DNA from 3 places in the Fodinicurvata halophila genome. Region 1 is predicted to be linked to each of the others. Evidence: predicted binding sites of a transcription regulator. Region 1 holds the regulator's gene; each other region holds the start of a gene.
What was found. Region 1 encodes LexA, which represses DNA repair genes until DNA is damaged. Its sites were predicted from a motif close to ATGTTCTANTTTGGTTC; they were not measured.
Positions count from the first base shown of each region.

Region 2: a site for LexA is predicted at 1,640-1,656, ahead of ACFOW6_RS11970 (Y-family DNA polymerase). Genes of this name have one in related genera too.
Region 3: a site for LexA is predicted at 1,378-1,394, ahead of ACFOW6_RS03340 (Y-family DNA polymerase). Genes of this name have one in related genera too.

Region 1 is NZ_JBHSCW010000003.1:678,174-681,446, reverse strand. It holds gene ACFOW6_RS08030 (ComEC/Rec2 family competence protein) at 1-1,336, shown strand, start outside; gene lexA (transcriptional repressor LexA) at 1,338-2,060, opposite strand; gene ACFOW6_RS08020 (Na+/H+ antiporter subunit G) at 2,160-2,561, opposite strand; gene ACFOW6_RS08015 (K+/H+ antiporter subunit F) at 2,573-2,842, opposite strand; gene ACFOW6_RS08010 (Na+/H+ antiporter subunit E) at 2,839-3,273, opposite strand, start outside.
Region 2 is NZ_JBHSCW010000006.1:204,452-207,724, reverse strand. It holds gene ACFOW6_RS11975 (SOS response-associated peptidase) at 1-99, shown strand, start outside; gene ACFOW6_RS11970 (Y-family DNA polymerase) at 354-1,619, opposite strand; gene ACFOW6_RS11965 (thermonuclease family protein) at 2,275-2,967, opposite strand.
Region 3 is NZ_JBHSCW010000001.1:723,362-726,634, reverse strand. It holds gene ACFOW6_RS03355 (acyl-CoA synthetase) at 1-275, opposite strand, end outside; gene ACFOW6_RS03350 (enoyl-CoA hydratase) at 296-1,096, opposite strand; gene ACFOW6_RS03345 (hypothetical protein) at 1,134-1,289, opposite strand; gene ACFOW6_RS03340 (Y-family DNA polymerase) at 1,417-2,682, shown strand; gene ACFOW6_RS03335 (hypothetical protein) at 2,679-2,933, shown strand; gene ACFOW6_RS03330 (DEAD/DEAH box helicase) at 3,011-3,273, opposite strand, start outside.

The DNA of each region.
Region 1 (3,273 bases):
GGGCCTGGCTCATCTGCTGGCCATTTCCGGCTTGCATCTGGGATTGATTGCCGGGACGAGCTTTTTCGTGGTGCGGGCGTTCCTGTGTCTCTGGCCTGCTGTTGCACTGCGCTGGCCGGTCAAGAAGATTGCCGCATGCTGTGCCCTGGCCATGGCTTTCTGCTATCTCTTTCTGGCCGGAGCCACGATCCCAACCCAGCGCGCGTTCATCATGACAGGACTGGTACTGCTTGCGGTGCTTCTGGACAGAACCGCCTTGACGCTGCGCCTGGTCGGCCTGGCGGCCCTGCTTGTCCTGGTTTTGTCCCCGGAAAGCCTGCTTGGGGCAAGTTTCCAGATGTCGTTCGCTGCCGTGACAGGTCTCGTGGCGGGTTACGAGATACTGCGCGAGAGAAAAGCCTCTTCCGGGAGTGACCAGGATGCTCGAGGAAGGTTGCAGAAAGTCTCCGGCTACTTCCTGGGCGTTGGAATCACCACGGTCATAGCCACACTCGCAACAGCGCCCTTCGCACTCTATCACTTCAATGGCCTTGCCAGTTACGGACTACTCGCCAATCTGGTCGCAGTTCCCCTGACCGCGTTTTGGGTTATGCCGGCCGCCCTGTTGGTACTGCTGGCCACTCCCCTAAACCTTGCCGAGCAGCTTCTCCCCTTGATGGGGGCGGGAGTGGACCTGGTACTCGATGTGGCACACTACATCTCCTCATTGCCTCAGGCGCGCCTGCTGGTTCCGCAAATGCCCCTGTGGGGCTTGTTATTGTGTGTCGGCGGAGGACTCTGGCTTTGCCTATGGGGGCAGTCCTGGCGCTTTGTGGGACTACCAGTCTTTGCGATCGGGCTTGGCACGCCTGTGATGGCCGACCCGCCGGACATCCTTGTGTCGGAAGGCTTCGAAGTGATTGCAGTGGCTGATCCCCAAGGGCAGCTGGCACTGTCGGACCTTAGAAAGGCGCGCTTTTCTTCAGGGCAATGGCTGGAACGCCGGGCCCAGGACGTGCCGCTTCGCTGGCCGGACACGGGCACTCAGAAGGGAGACTGGCTCTCCTGCGACGATCTCGGCTGCCTGTATCGCAAAGCCGGGACAGAGGTCGCGCTTGCACACACGGTTCAGGCTATGGTTGAAGATTGCCTGTCCGCGGATATCCTGATCACGCTGAAGGATATGCCAGCGACCTGCAGATCCCGGAAGCTCGATGGCGTCACCCTGACGCGCCTCGATCTCTGGCGAAATGGCGGATACGCCTTTTGGTTGAACGAGAAGGGAATTCGGTCCCTGAGTGTCAGGAAATGGCAGGGAGACAGACCCTGGAATCCCTACCGAAATCGACCGCAATGAGTCAGTACTTGCGGATCAGGCCAGCCAGCCGGCCCTGTATCTGCACGCGGTCCGGGGGAAAGAGGCGGGTTTCGAAATTCACGTTGGCGGGCTCGAGGGCAATGGCGCCTTGTCGTTGTCGCAGGCGTTTCAGCGTAACCTCTTCGTTATCGACCAGGGCGACGACTATTTCGCCGTTCGCCGCACGGTCCGTAACCTCGATGATCACGGTGTCGCCGTCGAGTATCCCGGCATCGATCATGGAATCGCCTTCGACGAGAAGAGCATAGTATTCACCATGACCCAGAAGGGTCTGTGGCACTTCCGTATAGCTGTCGGGGTCGCGAAGGGCTTCTATGGGAGTGCCCGCTGCAATCTTGCCGTAGAGCGGCAGGGATGAGGCTTCCCCCTTTCCTTCCGTTGTCTTTGCCGCAAGCATTGCTTCATCGAGCTGGGGCCGTGTGGCCGCAGTTTCCTGGCGTCCCCCTTCGATGACACTGGGTGAGAAGCCGCCGGCTGCCAGGTTCATCTCTCCGGGCAGGCGCAGGATCTCGATGGCGCGGGCACGATGCGGCAGCCGCCGGATGAAGTTGCGTTCCTCTAGGCCACTGATAAGGCGATGAATGCCGGATTTCGACTTGAGGCCCAGCGCCTCCTTCATCTCATCGAAAGAAGGAGAAACCCCATGCTCATTCAAATGGCGATGCAGGAAAAGCAAAAGTTCATGCTGCTTTTTGGTGAGCATCGCGGCCTCCGGTGCAAAAGATAGTAGAAAGGAACGAAACGTAAACTTCTAAAACGTTCTAGTATTGTTCCAGTGATTCGTCAAGCAACCGGAAGGAGGTCAGCGGATTTGCGTCTGGCTCTTCTCGTCGGCCTTGTCGAAAGTTGCCCAGCCGGCCTGGCTGTCTGCAGGTTTGGGAAGCTGGGACAGAGCCTGTTTTTGTCTGGCTCTACTTCTGTGCAGATGAGCTTTGGCGATAAGATAGGCTGTAACCGGGGCGACCAGAAAGAGAAAAATCGTGATAAGCAGTTCGTGAACGCTAAGAGTCTGTTTTACTGCGGAAAAATAGAGTATCGAGGCGATCAGCATGCCACCTATACCCAGTGTCGTGGCCTTTGTCGGAGCATGAAGGCGGGTCATGAGGTCCGGCAGCTTGCTGAGGCCGAAAGAGCCGACCAGCGCAAAGATGCCTCCGACAACGATCATCGCAGAAATCAGGATCTCAAGCAGGAGGTCAATCATTTCGCAACCTGTTACTCGATTATGTCGCCACGCATCAGGTACTTGCAGAAGGCGACGGTGGTAATGAAGCCGACCATCGCGAAGAGCAGGGCCGCTTCGAAGTTGGTCGTCGTTCCCTGCCAAATACCATAGAGGATGAACAGCGCGATGGTGTTGATGGTCATGGTGTCGAGCGCAAGAATCCTGTTTACGGAATCCGGTCCCGCGATCAGACGATGGAGATTCATCAGCATCGCAAGAGAGATGCTCGCAAAACCGAAGAGGATTGCATACTCGATCATTCGAAAATCTCCTTCAGTCGTCTCTCGTAACGTGACTTGATGCCGGACACAGTCTCTTCCTCACTGACAACGTCGAGGCCGTGCACCAGAAGGCTCTTGCCGTCCGTCGAGATGTCGCTGCTTACGGTGCCGGGAGTCATGGTGATCGTCCCAGCCAGTATGGCAATGGCCTCAGGTGTCCGGAGCTCCAGCGGGACAGTGAAAAACCGTGGTCTCAGGTCCCGGTTGCGACGGAAAAGGATCAGGTAGGCAACCTGGATGTTCGCGACCACAATGTCATAAATGGCCACCACCATGTACTCTGCGACCTTGAGAGGTCTGCGGATGACAGGCCTGTTTTCCCAGAAGGGGCTGGTCACGATAGGAAGAATGATGCCGAGGATCAGCCCGAGCACGAAAGTGGCCGGCGTGAACGCATTCATCAGCATCAT
Region 2 (3,273 bases), on a different contig from region 1:
CCGCTGGAGGCCTCTGAAATGATGTCCTGGCCAGTCTCAAAGGCAGTCAACTCGCCAAAGAATGACGGTCCGCATCTTGTAGAAGCCGCAGTGAGCTAGAGGCTAAGCAAGACCACCAACGAAGCCGCTCAGCTCATCTAAGCGTACCATGGAGAGCCTAACCTGGCCGCGACAGCCACGTGCCTTACAGATCGTCTCCTTTTCCAACTCGGCGATCGACAGAAACTCCCGCTCCGGTGACACACAGACAATCGCACGTGTGAGGTAATGGGTATGCCCACACTTCCGACAGCGGGCCTCCAGCTTCTGCTCGTCGGCTAGGTCTCCAACGCGGATGTTCTCCTTCCAGCCGCTCACCAGAAGTCCTCCGCTGAAGGCACTCGGGTGTAGCTGATCTTGCCGCCCACGTGGCCGCCTTTGGGAGGGTTCCAGTACCCGAGGCTGACCACCGTACCTGCATAGCGAGCGTTGAGTTCATCGATGGCCTGACTGATGTTCTCCCAGCGTTGACGAGTTCGATCGTCACGTAACAACAGGTCGAGCTGTCGTTCGCTCGCGGGGGAGAGATCATAGAGGGTCACGCCCACGCGGAAGATCATTACTCCACGCGGAAAGGCTTTCTCCACCTGGCCCCACAGTCCCGTCAGAGCTTTGAGGACCGCCTGGTCATCACGAACGATCGGTAGCTCAGTCTTGCCAAGCCAGGTACCGCTGCGGGTCGATAACCAGAGCCAAAGACCACCCGCGTAGTAATTCTCACGGCGTAAGCGACGAGCTGCCTTAGTCAGGAGCAGTCGGGAGATCTCACGTGCCGCCGGGACTGTTCTCGAATCTGGGGGCAAGACACGCCCGTGACCGAACATACCCCGCCCGGAAGGCTGGGCCTGGATGTCATAGCCGTGCAATGCGTACCACAGGCGCTCACCGGTCACGTTGCCCCAGAGCTTACGCATGTGCTTGGGTTGGAGACTGTACAGTTCTTCCGTAGTGACCACGCCCGCCATCTGTAGGCGTACTTTCATGTTGCTACCAACGCCTGGGATATCGTCGAGCGGAACGGCAAAGAGGGGTTCCGGCATGTCCTCCGGGTCCCAGATGGCAAGGCCGTCACCGTAGCTCCCCTTGCTGTGCTTGCCTTCCTTGCAGGCGATCTTCGCTAGCTGCCGGTTGGCCGCGAAGCCGATGGAACAGGTGATCCAAGGCCCGATGTTCTCCCGGATCGCCACCTTGATCCGTCGGGCCAAATCCACTGGATCATGTCGGTCAGCCTCGTCCAGACGGCAGGTCAGTTCGTCGATGGATTTTGCTGCGTCGATGGGAATGACGGTCTCGATCTCTGAGAGGAGGGCGTTGTGTGCTCGCCTATAGAGGTCAGGCTTCTGTGGCACCAGGACGAGGCCGGGGCAGCGTTGCCGCGCTTCACGGACCGGCATGACGTTCTTGACGCCATAGGCCTTGGCTTCACGCGAACAGGCAATGACTGTCGTTCTGTCTGTACCATCAAAGGGGACGACACCGATGGGACGGCCGCGCAAGCGGCGGTCACATTGCTGTTCAACCGCCGCAAAGAAGCCGTCGAAGTCGAGGTATAGGCGTTCGATGGTCTCCGGTTTGCGCATAGTGCCTCTGCCCTGAATGAGAACATATAGAGAACATCTATGTAGGGCTGTGAGTCAAGGCAGTGTTGCTGACTCGTTCAAAGCTTGTGATGGAGACGCTTATGTACAGAGAGGAAAGCGATTGGGTTGCATAAGGATAAAATGGGATATACCCTACAACCTAGGGAGGTGATAACATGTTGAAAACTCTTACTTTAAGTGTGGTAACGGTGGCTCTGGCCGGGGGTATTGGATTAGCTGCCCCAAGTCAGCCCCAGGCAGCTTGCGTTGGCTCTGGGTCCTATCAGTCCTGCACGGATCAGTACGGTAACACCTACAGCATCCAGCGTTTTGGCGATCAGACGTATATGCAGGGCTATAATAGCCAAACGGGTTCCACGTGGTCCCAGAACTCAACGACAATGGGAAACACGACGTTCCATAACGGAATGGATAGCGATGGAGATAGCTGGAACTCGACCACAACACAGATGGGTGACTTCAGAAGCTGGTACGGAACCGATAGCGATGGGAACTCCTTTCAGGGTTCCTGCACGATTGGCTTCAATTGTTAGCGGACATTTGAGGGTATAGGCAGATGCCCTAGAGTTTAAGTTGTGTGCCTTAAAGTAAATGGTCTAAAGGGGTGTGGAGGGTGATCTCTCCAGTCATCCTCTCATCTCCTTGCTCTACGCCACCCAGCGTCTCGAGCTTCCTCTTCGGAGCAGAACCATCGCTCTCCCCTCGAAGGACTGATTCTCGTCCTGCCGTAATAGTCGTCGCTGGGCATGTGGTAGATCTTGACCCCGTCCCTGTTGATGTTCCCCTTGATATTGCAGTTACGGCTTTGGGAGGGAGCCTCTGACCTAGTAGCAGCTTCCTGGCCTCCTACACGGTCTCCACGACGCCAGTCCCACGGCATCACGAAGTCACTTGCCCAGATGTTTCTTTCGGCCTCTTGGGCTCGCTCTTCGTGGTTCACGTAGGCTTCAGAATACTGTCGGTATGCGACTGCCCAGCCTTGACTGACCATCCAGCCGTTGAGGTCTACATCGCCCTTCCGGCAGACGCTGACCACACGGTCGTAACGGTCCATAGCGACACCCTCACATTGAACAGGGGCCTGCCCGATGCGATCCGCCAGGGCGAAAGCTGCCTTCTGTCCGCAGCTCCATTTCTGACCGGAGTCATCTACACAAAGCTGACGGCTCTCAGGAGCATCGATCCCATGTAGGCGTATGCGATGGCCGTGAATTTCAATGGTGTCCCCATCGACCACTGAGGCCCTGCCAGAGATCTCTGGGGCGGCGAGGGTTTCAGCAGAGGCCAGGAGGCAAAGTGAAACCAAGAAGGCGGATATGCGGAGCATTCTATACATGGTGCATCAATATCATCGATATCGTTGAAAAGATGTTACTGAGCTGTAAGGCTCAAGTTTAGCAATGGATTGGGCAGCTCTCCGCACTGCGCTGTGAGTTACTTTCGGACACTCCGTCTCGATTGCTACCGGAGCCATGGCGTTCAATGCGCTCCATCTTTGGCAAACTCACAGCCATTGTGCGGATTATTGCTTCCACGCCTGTTTTTGAGTGCCATAAACGCTGCCCCTTGGCGTTCCCATATGCGTTGCGAGGAGATGTTGATTACGCAATCAATACTTCTCGTCATCATCAAT
Region 3 (3,273 bases), on a different contig from region 1:
ATCGGAACGCCATAGTGGCATTCGAGCATGGCCGGGGTGTTCGCCAGCAGCGCGGACACCGTATCGCCGCGCCCGATCCCCTTCTGCGCCAGGGCGGAGGCGAGTTGTCGCGAACGGCTGTAGAACGCGGCATAACTGCGGCGGAGGGGGCCGTGGATGATCGCCGTATGATCCGGAAAGACGTCGGCCGCGCGCGCCAGGAAGGTCAGCGGGGTCAGGGGCTGATGATTCGCGGGGGTGCGGTCCAGTCCGGTGTTGTAAGGATTCGGCTGCATCGGATCATGCATCCTGTCCCTCATGAATCAGTCCATTGGGGCTCACGCTTCTCGATGAAGGCCTCGATGCCTTCCCGGGCATCGCCGGCCAGCATGTTCTCGACCATCACCTTCGAGGCATAGTCATAGGCCTCGGCCAGGGACATCTCTCGCTGAGCGTAGAAGGCGCGCTTGCCCGTGGCGAGTGTCATGCTGGACTTGGACGCGATCTTGCGTGCCATGTCGAGCGTCGCCTCGTGCAGGGCATCGGGAGGAACCGCCTTGTTGACCAGCCCGATCTCTGCCGCACGTGCCGCCGAAACCATGTCCCCCGTCAGCAGCATCTCCATGGCGTGCTTGTTTCCGACATTGCGCGAGAGGGCGACCATGGGCGTGGAGCAGAACAGGCCGATACGGACACCGGGCGTGCCGAACTGGGCCGTTTCCGCCGCGATGGCCAGATCGCAACTGGCCACAAGCTGACAGCCGGCCGCAGTCGCGACTCCTGCGACCTCGGCAATGACCGGTTTCGGGCAGGCCACGATACCCTGCATGACGTCAGAGCAGGTTTCCATGATCTGTGCAAAATAGGCCCGCCCGCCATCAGGCTTGGCGCGACCCGCCGTCATTTCCTTCAGGTCGTGACCGGCACAGAAGGCCGGGCCGTTCGCGGCGAGAATGATGACCCGGACAGAGCTGTCGGCACCGGCTTCGGCAATGGCCACACCCAGGTCCGTCAGCATTGCTTCGGACAGCGCGTTGCGTCGTCCGGGGTCGTTCAGGGTAAGGCGCAGGATGCCGTCCGCATCCAGCTCGCGGGAGAGGATTTCGCTTTCGGTCAAGGCTCGGCTCCTTCGTCGGAACTAAAGTGCGTCGGAACTAAAGGATGTTGATCTCGACGCTGTCCGCCAGGCTGTTGGCGATGAGGCAGTCGCGGTGCGCGCGGTCCTGCATCTCTTCCAGTTTCGCCGACTCTACCGTGAAGCCGCTGTCAAAGTGAACACCCGGATGAAGGTCGATGCGTGCGAGCGACATCTGTCCCCTGGCGCGCTTGGCATTGCTGTGCCCCGGGCCTGGCTCTGAGTGCCTTGACGCGAAGCCCTTGACTCCGGGTCGCACATGAATGTTCTCTATATGTTCTCATCCAAGGAACAGAGGCATCATGCGCAAACCGGAGACCATCGAGCGGCTTTATCTGGATTTCGACGGCTTCTTTGCGGCCGTCGAGCAACAGGCGGACAGGCGCCTGCGCGGCCGACCCATCGGTATCGTTCCCTTCGACGGCACCGACCGGACGACGGTGATTGCCTGTTCGCGGGAAGCCAAGGCCCGGGGCGTCAAGAACGTCATGCCGGTGCGCGAGGCCCGGCGGCAATGCCCCGGCCTGGTCCTGGTGCCCCAGAAACCCGACCTCTATCGCCGGGCGCACAATGCCCTGCTCTCGGAGATCGAGACCGTCATTCCCATCGATGCCGCCAAGTCCATCGACGAGCTGACCTGCCGCCTCGACGTCGCCGACCGGCAGGACCCGGCGGACCTGGCGCGCCGGGTCAAGGCGGCGATCCGGGATAACATCGGCCCCTGGATCACCTGCTCCATCGGCTTTGCGGCCAACCGGCAGCTGGCGAAGATCGCCTGCAAGGAAGGCAAGCACAGCGAGGGCCGTTATGGCGACGGGCTGGCCGTATGGCACCCGGAGGACATGCCGGCCCCGTTGTTTGCCGTGCCGCTTGCCGACATCCCGGGCGTCGGCAGCAACATGAGGGCGCGTCTTCAGTGCGCCGGCGTGGTCACCACGGAAGAGCTCCATGCCCTGCAGCCCAAGCAGATGCGCAAGCTCTGGGGCAACGTGACCGGCGAGCGCCTGTGGTACGCGCTGCACGGCTATGACATCCAGGCCCAGCCGGCCGCGCGCGGCATGTTCGGCCACGGCCGTGTCCTGCCGCCGGAGTCGCGCACGATCCCCGCCGCGCGCGAGATCTCCCGCCTGCTGCTGACCAAGGCGGCGCGGCGCCTGCGGCGCGAGAACTACTATGCCGGCGGGCTCTGGCTCTGGCTGTCCGTCCGCGACGGAACCTGGCTCGGCAAGACGCACCTGCCCATCGTGCGCGACGACCAGGCCGTTCTCTCGGCGTTGTCCGGGCTCTGGAAGCAGGTGGAGCAGGCCTATCCCCGTGGGGTGATGATCTTCCGCGTGGGCGTGACGCTCTATGACCTCTCGCCCGCAAGCGAACGCCAGCTCGACCTGCTGCAGCGCGACGACAGGGTGCGCCAGCGCTGGGAGCGGATCAGCCAGGCCATCGACGAACTGAACGCGCGCTATGCCGGCACCGTGGTCAGCCTGGGCCACTGGAACCCGCCCCAGGGCGGCCACGTGGGCGGCAAGATCAGCTATACGCGCGTGCCATCGGCGGAGGACTTCTGGTGAGCGGCTGGAAGGAGAACATCCGCGTCGGCGACCTGGCCGACGAGCAGACGCTGGAAGCGCGTTGCCGCAAGTGCGGGCATACGCATTACCTGACGCGGGCGATCATCTGCGTGTCGCCGGAGCAGGAATTTCTGTCCATCGCCGAACTGGAGCAGGAGACGCCCTGCAAGGCCCGCGGCTGCCGCGGGCGGGTGCGGCTGTCCCTGGTGCGCCGGAACGACCTGAGCGGCTTCGTCGGTGGGCTTGCGTGACCCCAGGCAGTGTGCCGAACAGTTTTTTTTGGCTGTCATTTCTCAGTGCATTTGGCTGACCAGGCCATGCCTCGAGGTCAGTCCATCTCTACCCAGGCAAGCATTTCCGTTGAGTAGCCTTTATCCGGATTCGCAATTCCGCGATGACCCAGTTCTCGCTGCAACATTGGCTCGATATGCTCATGAAGTAGGGCTGCTCGTTCCTTAGCTTGAAATTGAGGCTGACCAGTCGGGGCCTGGAGGCATTCGAGGTACTGCTTTTCGATGCTCGGCATGCGCTTGCCCGTTCGATCCACAGCAATAGGAACCAGATGGGAGCCTGCATCTTGTTTGGAGCCAA